Regions from separate parts of the Actinoplanes sichuanensis genome, predicted to be linked through region 1. Evidence: riboswitches for the same ligand, from Rfam matches in the RefSeq annotation. Region 1 holds a riboswitch; the other holds the start of a gene.
What was found. Region 1 has a riboswitch for cyclic di-AMP ahead of Q0Z83_RS41290 (LysM peptidoglycan-binding domain-containing protein). Riboswitches for the same ligand answer to the same signal wherever they lie in the genome.
Positions count from the first base shown of each region.

Region 2: another riboswitch for cyclic di-AMP. It lies ahead of Q0Z83_RS35670 (C40 family peptidase); the one in region 1 lies ahead of Q0Z83_RS41290 (LysM peptidoglycan-binding domain-containing protein).

Region 1 is NZ_AP028461.1:8,982,023-8,987,269, reverse strand. Features, by position in the region: gene Q0Z83_RS41310 (DNA glycosylase AlkZ-like family protein) at 1-761, opposite strand, end outside; gene Q0Z83_RS41305 (GNAT family N-acetyltransferase) at 772-1,377, opposite strand; gene Q0Z83_RS41300 (class I SAM-dependent methyltransferase) at 1,500-2,102, shown strand; gene Q0Z83_RS41295 (saccharopine dehydrogenase family protein) at 2,103-3,317, opposite strand; cyclic di-AMP (ydaO/yuaA leader) riboswitch at 3,526-3,672, shown strand; gene Q0Z83_RS41290 (LysM peptidoglycan-binding domain-containing protein) at 3,672-4,199, shown strand; tRNA gene Q0Z83_RS41285 (tRNA-Arg) at 4,203-4,275, opposite strand; gene katG (catalase/peroxidase HPI) at 4,353-5,247, opposite strand, start outside.
Region 2 is NZ_AP028461.1:7,788,000-7,793,246, reverse strand. Features, by position in the region: gene Q0Z83_RS35680 (type 1 glutamine amidotransferase) at 1-649, opposite strand, end outside; gene Q0Z83_RS35675 (MurT ligase domain-containing protein) at 639-1,859, opposite strand; cyclic di-AMP (ydaO/yuaA leader) riboswitch at 2,240-2,431, shown strand; gene Q0Z83_RS35670 (C40 family peptidase) at 2,438-3,250, shown strand; gene mraZ (division/cell wall cluster transcriptional repressor MraZ) at 3,876-4,307, shown strand; gene rsmH (16S rRNA (cytosine(1402)-N(4))-methyltransferase RsmH) at 4,537-5,247, shown strand, end outside.

The DNA of each region.
Region 1 (5,247 bases):
GAGGGCAGCCAGGCCCGTCGCCCCGCCACCCGGACCTCGGTGAGCCGGTCGGACGGCCACACCGCCTTGATCACCGCGGTGGTGGAGCCCAGATATCTCGCCACCTCACCCGGACCGGCCGGGCCGAGGAAACGCAGATAGGTCTCGATCAGCCGGTCGATGCCCCGGTTGGCGGACGGGATCGGTGGTGCGTCGACAAGAGGGCCGAGCATCGCATCCCTGCCTCGGGACAGCACCTCGACACCGCCGGCCAGCCCGGCGTGCTGCCACACGCCGCCGGAGACGTGGCGGGCCGCGCAGGATCTGCAGTCGTAGGTGAGCTCGGTCGGGACCAGCCGGCTGACCGCCGTGCTGACCTCACCGCGGGGCATCGGGCCGCCGGTGAGCACCTCCCGGAAGGCGGTGGCGGTGGCGGTGAACGCCGACACTCCGAGCCGGGCGGCGTCGGGGATCTGGCCGCTCTTGATCCGGGCCGCGGCGTCGACGTCATCGACCGGCCACAGCTGCTCGACCAGCTCGGGCAGATCGGCGCGGCGATGCAGATGCGGGGCGCCACGGGCGGCCCACACGGTGATCAGCCGGTCGTCGTCGGGCTCGGCACCGCTGCGGGCGGCCAGGGCGATCCGGGTGGAGTCAGGTGTGTACTCCTGGACGCCGAGATCCAGCACGGGCAGGTCGGCGGGCCGGTCACCGGTGCGGTCGGCCAGGCTTTGAGCAGCGATCCGGTACGCCATGACGCGCTCACGATCCACGTCGATCATCAGCACCTCCTCAGCGCCGACCGTACCGCCGGGCTGCGACATTTTTCCGGCGATCCTCCTGTGGCCCGGAGCGGTTCTCCACGTACTCCCAGGTGTCCAGCGTGGCCGGCCCGTACGGCCCGTCCTGCTGAATGGGCGGCTCGGCCGCCGGCCGGTATCCGCAGCGGCGCGCCACCGAGGTGCTGGCGGTGTTGCCCCGGTCGATGCGCAGCAGCAGCCGGCGCAGCCCGAGGGTGTCGACCGCATAGCCGGTGAGCAGGGACAGCGCCGCCGTGGCGAGCCCGCGGCGCCGAAAGGGCAGGCCGACCAGGTAGCCGAGCTCGGCCTCGTGGGCCTCGGACCGAACGTTGAAGAGCAGCACCTCACCGAGCGGCGGGCCACCGTCGGTGGTGATCGCGAGCTGGATCCGGCTGCCGCCGATGCGGCCCTGCTGGGCGCGGCGCAGGTAGGCGAGCCCGGCCTCGATGTCGAACGGCGAGGGCATCAGCGTCCAGCGGGCGATGCCCGGTTCGTCGAGGAGCGCGACCAGGTCGTCGAGATCTTCCCATCGCCATTCCCGCAGGATGACGGCGGTCCCCGTCAACCTCAGCGGGTATGGCAACGGGCTGACGGTCACCTGTCCAATCGTGCCGGTAAGACCACCTTTGGTGCTAGTGGCGATCGATATGAAGCCGTGCACGATTCCTTACCGCGTGCCGGTCGGATCACGGACACCATTTCGCGGTGCAAAATCGCACCATGTCCACACCGATGCGCACTGATGAGCACTGGGCGAATTACAACTCGCGTCAGGCCGCCCGCCCGATCCGCGAGTCGTGCCAACGGGTGCTGGCGCTCGCCGGGCCGGGCGCCGGGCGTACCGCCGTCGATCTCGGCTGCGGCGCAGGCCGCGAGACCAGGGCGTTTCTCGACGCGGGCTGGCGGGTGCTGGCTCTGGACGGCGAGCCGGGGACCGAGGCCCGCCTGCTGCGCACCATCGGCGGCCGCCATGCGGCCTTGACGATCAAAACAAGCAGATTCCAGGATTTGTACGATCTACCGCCCGCCGATCTCGTCCATGCCGGTTACTCGCTTCCGTTCCAGACCCGCGCTGAATTCGATCGGGTGTGGACACTGATCCGGTCGGTGTTGCGTCCCGGCGGGCGGGTCGCCGTGGACCTGTTCGGTGACCGGGACAGCTGGGCCGGCGACCCGAACCTGACCTTCCTCACCGAACCGGAGGTACGCGCCCTGTTCGACGGTCTGACCATCGAGCGGTGGGAGGTGGAGGACGAGCCGGGCCGGGCGTTCAGCGGCCCGAAGCACTGGCACGTCTTCCACGTGGTGGCTCAGCGCCGCTGATCAGAGCCGCTGAGCCGTGATCTCGAACCCGGCGTCGCGCAGCCGCTTGACCAGGGCGTCACCGATCGCCGTCGCCGGGGTGAGCACACCACCCTCGACCTCCGGCAGCGCCTCGTCGTCGAAGGCGAGCGCGAGAGCCGATTCGCCGAGCATGACCGCCGTTGCGGCGTACCCCGGATCGCCTTTGGCCTTGACCCGCGCGCGATAGCGCGCACCGGACGTGGTGGTGGTGAACAGATCCATGGTGAAGTGACCGTTGCGCTGGGTGTCCTCGCTCGGCCCGGCACCGGGCGCGGGCAGGAAGCGGTCCAGGACGAAGCGCAGTGGCGGCACCGCGAAGCCGATGACCAGCGCGTTCATCCCCGTTTTGACGACCGTGGCGGCGACCTTGCTCTTCACCCGCAGGACCTCGCGGTACCGGAACGTGCGGCCGTAGGCCCAGCCGCGCAACGCGTTGCTACGCCGCACCACCCGGGTGTTGTAGGACGCCATCACGAACGGCGCGAGATGCCCGCGCACGCTGGTGTCCACGTCGGACCCCGGCAGGGTGAGCATGTCGGGCTGGCGGCCGAGGTCGGGCTCGGCCTGCCGGTCCGGGCTCAGCGAGTACGGGCTGGCGCCGACCTTGCGCAGCCGGGTGTCCTTCTTCATCACGTCGACCTGATGGCGCATCGAGTCGATGGTGCCGCCACTGACACCGCCGCGCATGCTGGTCACCACGAGTGTCGTGTCGGTGAGCTCACCGGCGCCGTCCCGGCTGATCTGTTCATGCAGGACGTGCACCCCGATATCGGACGGAATCGAGTCGAAGCCGCAGGAGTGCACGATCCGTGCGCCGGTACGCCGTGCGGTCTCATGGTTCTCGTCGATGCTGTCCCGGGCGAAGAGCACCTCACCGGTGAGGTCCACGTAGTGCGTGCCGGTTTCGGCGCATGCGCGGGCGAGCGGCTTGCCGTACTTCGCATACGGCCCCACCGTGGTGATCACCACTTTGGCGCGGCCGGCCATCGTGGTCAGGGCTTCCGCGTCGTTCGCGTCGGCGACGACGATGGGCTGGTCCAGGCCGAGACCCTCCAGTTTCGCCCTGGAACGGCCGCCGAGGGCCAGGCGTGCGCCCGCTGGAGCGTGTTCGGCGAGGTATCGCGCCACCAGCACACCGACGAAACCCGAGGCGCCGTAGACGATCACGTCGAACTCACGCTCTGACTCACTCATGGGTGAGGATTGTGCACCCTCGGTGGAGGGTTCCGCACCTGTTGCGCCACGCCGAATTCAGCACGTTAGCCGCACAAAGGAAGATCAAAGCGGCTAATTTGTGACTTACAACTCCATTGCCGCGTCTCGCATAACCAACCAGCAGCGCGGCATCTCGACAGCCCGCAACAGAGTGGGCACCGTGGTCGGAACGCCGAGTCCAGCCGCCGACCACGGTTCGACGAAACCCAAGGCATGGAGCGGGGGACCCAAGAGTTCCTCGGCGCTACGGCGCCTCGGGGTGAAGCCGCGAACGCGGCCGGGCACCTCTGCCCGAACCCGACAGCTGACCTCGTAGGCGTGGAGGACAAGCTCATGGCTCAGATCGGAAGACAACTCCATCGCGCGGTCGGGATGCTGGCCGTCGGACTCGCCGGAAGCGTGGCCCTCGCGGGGCCGGCGCACGCCGACATCAACTGGGAGGCGATCGCGCACTGCGAATCCGGGGGCAACTGGAGCATCAACACCGGAAACGGCTACTACGGGGGACTCCAGTTCAGCCGGAGCACGTGGCGCGCCTACGGCGGCGGAAAGTACGCAGACACCGCGAACCGGGCGTCCAAGTCCGAGCAGATCCGGATCGCCGAACGGGTGGTGCGCGGGCAGGGCATCGGTGCCTGGCCGACCTGCGGCCGGCGGCACGCCTACACGGCGGCGTCCCGCGGCAGCGTACGAAAGGTGCACCGGTCGACCGGACGCTACGTGGTCCGGCCGGGTGACACGCTGGCGCGGATCGCGGCGCGGCACGATGTGCGGGGCGGCTGGCGAGCGCTCTACCGGGCGAACTCGGATGTGCTGAGCAGCCCACACCGGCTGCGGGTGGGGCAGCGGTTGAAGATCTGAGAGTGGGCCCGGCGCGATTTGAACGCGCGACCTACCGCTTAGGAGGCGGTTGCTCTATCCACTGAGCTACGAGCCCGACGTTGCTGAGGGTACCAGCAGGCGAAGCCCGGGTCGGTGCGGCCGACCCGGGCCCGATGGAAACCGCCTGACCGGTCAGGCCAGGTCGAAACGGTCCAGGTTCGCGACCTTGACCCACGCCTTGACGAAGTCGGTGACCAGCTTCTCCTTGGCGTCGTCGCTGCCGTAGACCTCGGCCTGGGCACGCAGCACCGAGTTCGATCCGAAGATCAGGTCGGCCCGGGTGGCGGTCCACTTGACCGCACCGGTCCGGCGGTCGCGGCCCTCGAAGGTCTCGCCGTCGGAGTCGGTGGCCGTCCAGGTGGTGCCGAAGTCGAGCAGGTTGACGAAGAAGTCGTTGGTCAGCACGCCCGGGGTCTCGGTGAAGACGCCGTGCGGCGAACCGGCGGTGTTGGCGCCCAGCACCCGCAGGCCGCCGACCAGGACGGTCAGCTCCGGCGCGGTCAGGGTGAGCAGCTGCGCGCGGTCGACCAGCAGCGCCTCGGTGGGGCGGTCGTGGCCCTTGGCGAGGTAGTTGCGGAAGCCGTCGTGGGTGGGCTCCAGCACCGCGAACGACTCGGCGTCGGTCTGCTCCTCGGTGGCGTCGGTACGACCCGGGGTGAACGGCACCTCGACGTCGAACCCGGCGTCCTTCGCGGCCTTCTCCACGGCGGCCGAACCGGCCAGCACGATCAGGTCGGCGAGGGAGATCTTCGCGCCACCGGCCGCGTCGAACTCGGCCTTCACACCCTCCAGCACACCGAGCACCCTGGCGAGCTGAGCCGGGTCGTTGGCCTCCCACTGGTTCTGCGGGGCGAACCGGATGCGGGCGCCGTTCGCGCCACCGCGCTTGTCGGTGCCGCGGAACGTCGAAGCCGAGGCCCACGCGGTGGCGACCAGCTCGGCGACCGACAGGCCGGAGGCCAGCACGGTGGCCTTCAGCGCGGCGACGTCCGCCGGGCCGACCAGCTCGTGGTCGACCGCGGGCAGC
Region 2 (5,247 bases), 1.2 Mb from region 1:
GCGCAAGCCTATCCGCGCCGGTCGCCCATCGCAGTAGCAGATCGGCTATCGCCGGGTTGCGGGCGAGCGCCGGGCCGTGCGAGTAGGTGCCGAGGATCTTTCCCGCCCAGGCGCCCTCGGTCTGGCCGTCGTTGCCGATGCCGGCGGTCACCCGGGCCAGCGGTGCGGCGTGGGCGCCCAGATGTGTACGCCCTCCGTGGTTCTCGAATCCGGTCAGCGCGGGCAGCCCGAGCCGTGGGTCGACCTCGCCGCGCAGTTCACCGACCGCCCGGGTCTCGCCCCGGTCGGAGGAGATGTCCAGCAGTCCCAGCCCGGCGCACTTGGCTCCCTTGGCAAAGAACGAGTGGCCGAGGAGTTGGTAACCGGCGCAGATGGAGAGGACCGCGGCGCCCTGGGAGACGGCCTGGTGGAGGCCGCCGTCGGCGAGGAGGCGCTGGGCGGCGAGGGCCTGCGGGCCGTCCTCACCGCCGCCGATCAGGTAGATGTCGGCGCCGTTGGGCATCCGCTGGTCGGAGCGGACCTCGTAGGTCTCGGCCGGGATGCCGCGGTCGGCGGCCCGGCGGGCGAGGATCAGCATGTTGCCGCGGTCGCCATAGGTCGAGAGCAGATCGGGGTAGATCCACACGATCCGCAGGGCCTCAGTTGACACGGTCCAACTCCGCTCGGATGTCCTGGAACGCCGTGTAGTTGGCGATCACTTCGAGGCGGCCGGGCGGCACCGACCGCAGCGCCTCGTCGAAAGTCTGTACGTGCTTGAACTGCACCTGGTTCACCTGGAGGCGGACGGCCAGGTCATACGCCCGGTCACCGGTGATCAGCACCGGACGGTCCCGCAGGGGCGAGAAGTCGACGTCGTAGAGCCAGGACGTGTCGAGCCCGTCGGGGTCGCGCGCGTTGATCGAGAGCAGGGTCGGCGCCTGGTCGGCCATGTCGAAGGCCTCCAGCCAGCTCGCCGGGTTCTTCGCGAGCAGCAGCCGGATGTTGCGGCCGTCCCGGTCGACCTGGGCGTAGCGGCCGGCGATCGACGCGACCCGGGACAGCCGGGGCAGGGCCTCGATCGGCCGGACCCCGAACTCGGCCGCCACGGCCAGCGCGGTGGCCGCGTTGCCGATGTTGACCCGGCCGGGGAGCTGCAGCTTGACCAGGTGCCAGTCACCGCGTGGGTCGATCACGCCCTCGTCCTCGACGACCCACTGCGGGCGCGGGCGGCGCAGCGGGCAGCCGGTGCACCACCAGTCGCCCTGCTGACGCTCGATCGGGTGGCCGCTCTGCGGGCAGACGAACGAGTCGTCGAGCCAGCGCTGGCCGGCGCTGAACCAGGTGATCTGCTGGCTGCCGGAGGCCGCCCAGACCACCATCGGGTCGTCGGAGTTGGCGACCACGCGGATCTCGGGGTGGTCGGCGAGTGCCTTCTTCCACAACTCGGCCATCATCGCCACCTCCTTCGCCCGGTCGAGCTGGTCGCGGGAGAGGTTGAGCAGCGCCACCACCTTGGGCCGGGTCTGGTCGATGACCTGGGCCAGGTAGTGCTCGTCGACCTCGAGGACCGCGAACGGGGTGTGCCCCTCCTTGGCCAGCGCGGAGGTGTGACCGGTCGGCATGTTGGCGCCGAACGAGTTGGTGGCGACCCGGCCCAGGACACCGACGGCGGCCGCGGTGAGGCGGGTCGTGGTGGTCTTGCCGTTGGTCCCGGAGACCAGCGCGACGGCGCGGCCGGCCGCGAGGTGGGTCAGGAGGTCGGGGTCGATCTTGAGGCCGATCCAGCCGCCGATCACCGAACCGTCGCCGCGGCCCGCGGCCCTGGAGAGCGCCGCCGCGGTCTTCGACACGGAGGTCGCGACCTTGGCGATGAGAGGCATTCCGTCCGTCACGCCAGCGAGGGTACCGGACTCGAACGTTACGACGCGTTGCCAGACCGTCAAGATCACGGTGTGGCCGGTGTTTTCCCCGGTCCGGGCTTTTCGGACGCTTACCCCGTTGGTGACGGGACTATTTATGTGTTCTGTTTCACCCGTAACCATCAACGGTGAGTAGCTGTGGCACTACTCAATGTGGGCGCATATGTCTCGCGTCGGTAACAAAGTGGACACCGACAAGTGTGCCAATCACACACCGTGATCACCCCCACGCTGACGATCATGGTCGGACTCGGGTACCAAGGATCAGCCGGACGCACTCCGCTCGCCGGCCGCACCGGATCGGTTCACGCCGAGCCCTGCCCCGGGCCGGACGGTGCGACACCGCAGTTGAGCCACACCAGACAAGGCATTCGGGGGCAGGGACGGGGGACCCATTACCGGTCTTCTCCCGCGCCACACGGCTTCGGCCGGTGCACCGGGGAGACCTTGGGGTGAAGCCGCCCACCCGCGGCCGGGCACACCTTCCCGCCCGAACCCGACAGCTAACCTCGCAGGCGTGCCGGAGGGATCTCTCTACCGTGCACGAACACAGTTCGAGCCGGCGCCGCCGCGCGTCCATCGGCACCGGAACCGTCGCACTGTCCCTGGGTCTCTGCCTCTGTGCCGGGCAGCTGATCGCCGCGTCCCCCGCGGCGGCCGCCACGACCCCCGCTGTCACCCAGGTCGCCGCCTCGGCGGCGGTACCGAAGGTCACACCTTCGATCTGGGCCAGCAGCGCCCGGACCCTCAAGTGGGGTTCCACCCTCAAGGTCACCGCCAAGGTGATCGATCCCACCACCCACCAGGTCGCCAAGGGGACGGTTCGTCTCCAGGGTTACTCCAACGGCGCCTGGCGCACCTGGGACACGGCCACCGTCAAGAACGGCGTGGTGTCGCTGACCGCCAAGCCGACCAAGACCGTCTGGGTCCGGACCCTCTTCACCGGCACCGGCTACAACCAGCGGGGCACCGGCAGTTTCAAGGTGACGGTCAAGGCCAGCGGTGCGAAGGTGCTGGCCGAGGCCAAGACCCACAAGGGTGCGCTGTACAAGTACGGCGCCTCCGGTCCCAAGCGCTTCGACTGCTCGGGCTTCACCAAGTACGTCTACAAGAAGGCGGCCGGCAAGAGCCTGCCGCACAAGGCGAACTCGCAGCAGAAGTACGGCACCGCCGTCGCGAAGAGCAAGAAGCAGATCGGTGACCTGATCGTCTTCCGGAACGGGTCGTACGGGTACCACGCCGGCATCTACGCCGGTAACGGTTACGTCTACGACTCGCCCCACACCGGAGCCCGGGTCGGCCTGCACAAGATCTGGAACAACAACTACGTCGTGCGCCGTCTGGTCGCCTGACGCGGTCGTGCAGGCGGTGGCTCGTCAGAGACGCCGGCCGGTGCGACGCCGGAGCCGCACGATGAGGCCGATCGGTGTCGCGGGGTGACCCCGACAGGTCGCGCGGCAGCGCCGACGAGGGGTGTCGCGCAGCGGCGTAAGTAAGTTTGTCGCGCAGCGGCGCCAGTAAGTAAGGAATAGCAATGACGCCCGTGGGGCGTGACCCGGATCCGGGTCACGCCCCACGGGCGTCTGCTGTGTCCGGGCGATGTGGACCCCACCGGTCCCTCCACTTTCCTCCCGGCGGGCTCCCCACTTTCCTCCCCGTGGTGTGTCGACGACCACGGAATCGGGCGTGGGAGGGCATTTCGGCGGGCGCTTTTCGACCCGAAGGCCTCGATGTCGGAAACAAGACCCTGTTGATCATGGTCACCCCCTCCACTCCGGCCCACCGCCTGTGAACTGGGATTACGTCCGTGAGAACGGCTCGTGAGGGTTGGCTTTTGGGTTGCAGGTGGAGGGAAGTGGAGTAGAGTGGGGCGCAGTGGCAGGGCGGAGGAGCGACGCCGGACCTGCCGGCCCGAGTTGACAGGTGATCCGCTCCCTCCGCGATGGGGCGGCCGCCACGGCAAAGGGGTGGGGGCCGATGTTCCTCGGCACACACACCCCGCGCCTGGACGAGAAGGGCCGGCTGATCCTCCCGGCGAAGTTCCGTGATGAGCTGGCGGGAGGTGTCGTGATCACGAAGGGGCAGGAGCGCTGTCTTTACGTGTTCCCGATGCCGGAGTTCCAGCGCATCGCCGGTCAGCTGCGCGAGACACCGGTCACGAACAAGGCGGCCCGGGCGTATAGCCGGGTCTTCTTCGCGAGCGCGCACGACGAGGTTCCCGACAAGCAGGGCCGGGTGACGATTCCGGCCCATTTGCGGGAGTATGCCAGTCTTGGTCGGGATCTCGTGGTGATCGGTGCGAGCACCCGGGTCGAGGTCTGGGACAAGCAGGCCTGGGATGACTACCTCTCGGCGAGCGAGGAAGAGTTCGCCGACATCGAGGAGGGGGTGCTGCCCGGCGGACTGTAGGCGTGGCACTCGGAAGGGCCGCTGGTCTCGGCCCGGACGCCACTGCCGCCGTAACGCGAGATCTCCAGCCGCTCCCGCTCCTGGCGCCTCTTCCCCGGCGCCAGGCGCGTGTCCGGGCCGGTTCGCCGGCCTCGGACATGAGAGCGGATGGGGATCTGGCGGTACGGACGGGCGACCGGGCCGGGCAGCAACTGGCAACTGAATGAGTGAGACGCGAGCGGGCACGGCAATGGGGGTCGACATGGGGGAGCCGCGGGGCACGCACGTGCCGGTGCTGCTCGAGCGCTGCCTCGAGCTGCTGGATCCCGCCCTCACGCTGCCGGGTGCCGTCCACGTCGACTTCACGCTGGGTCTGGGCGGGCACGCCGAGGCGGTCCTGGAGCGGTATCCGGACGTCGTCCTGATCGGACTCGACCGGGACACCGAGGCTCTGGCCCACGCCCGGCACCGACTGATCCGTTTCGGTGATCGCGCGCACCTGGTCCACGCCGTCTACGACGAGCTGCCGCGGGTTCTCGACGAGTTGGAGATCCCGGCGATCCACAGTGGGCTCTTCGACCTCGGGGTCTCGTCGTTGCAGCTGGATGAGGCGGATCGCGGGTTCGCGTACGCGCAGGACGCGCCTCTGGACATGCGGATGGACCAGTCCCGCGGGATGACCGCGGAAGAGGTCGTCAACACGTACGAGCCGGGTGATCTTGTTCGCGTTTTGCGGCAGTACGGCGAGGAGAAGTTCGCGCCACGGATCGTCTCGTCGATCGTGCGGGAGCGGGCGAAGGGGCGGATCACCTCCACGGCGCGGCTGGCCGAGCTGGTGAAGGACGCCATCCCGGCCGCCGCGCGGCGAACGGGTGGAAATCCCGCAAAAAGGACATTCCAGGCACTACGCATTGAGGTGAACAGGGAGCTGGAGGCGCTCGAAGGAGCGGTTCCGGCGGCT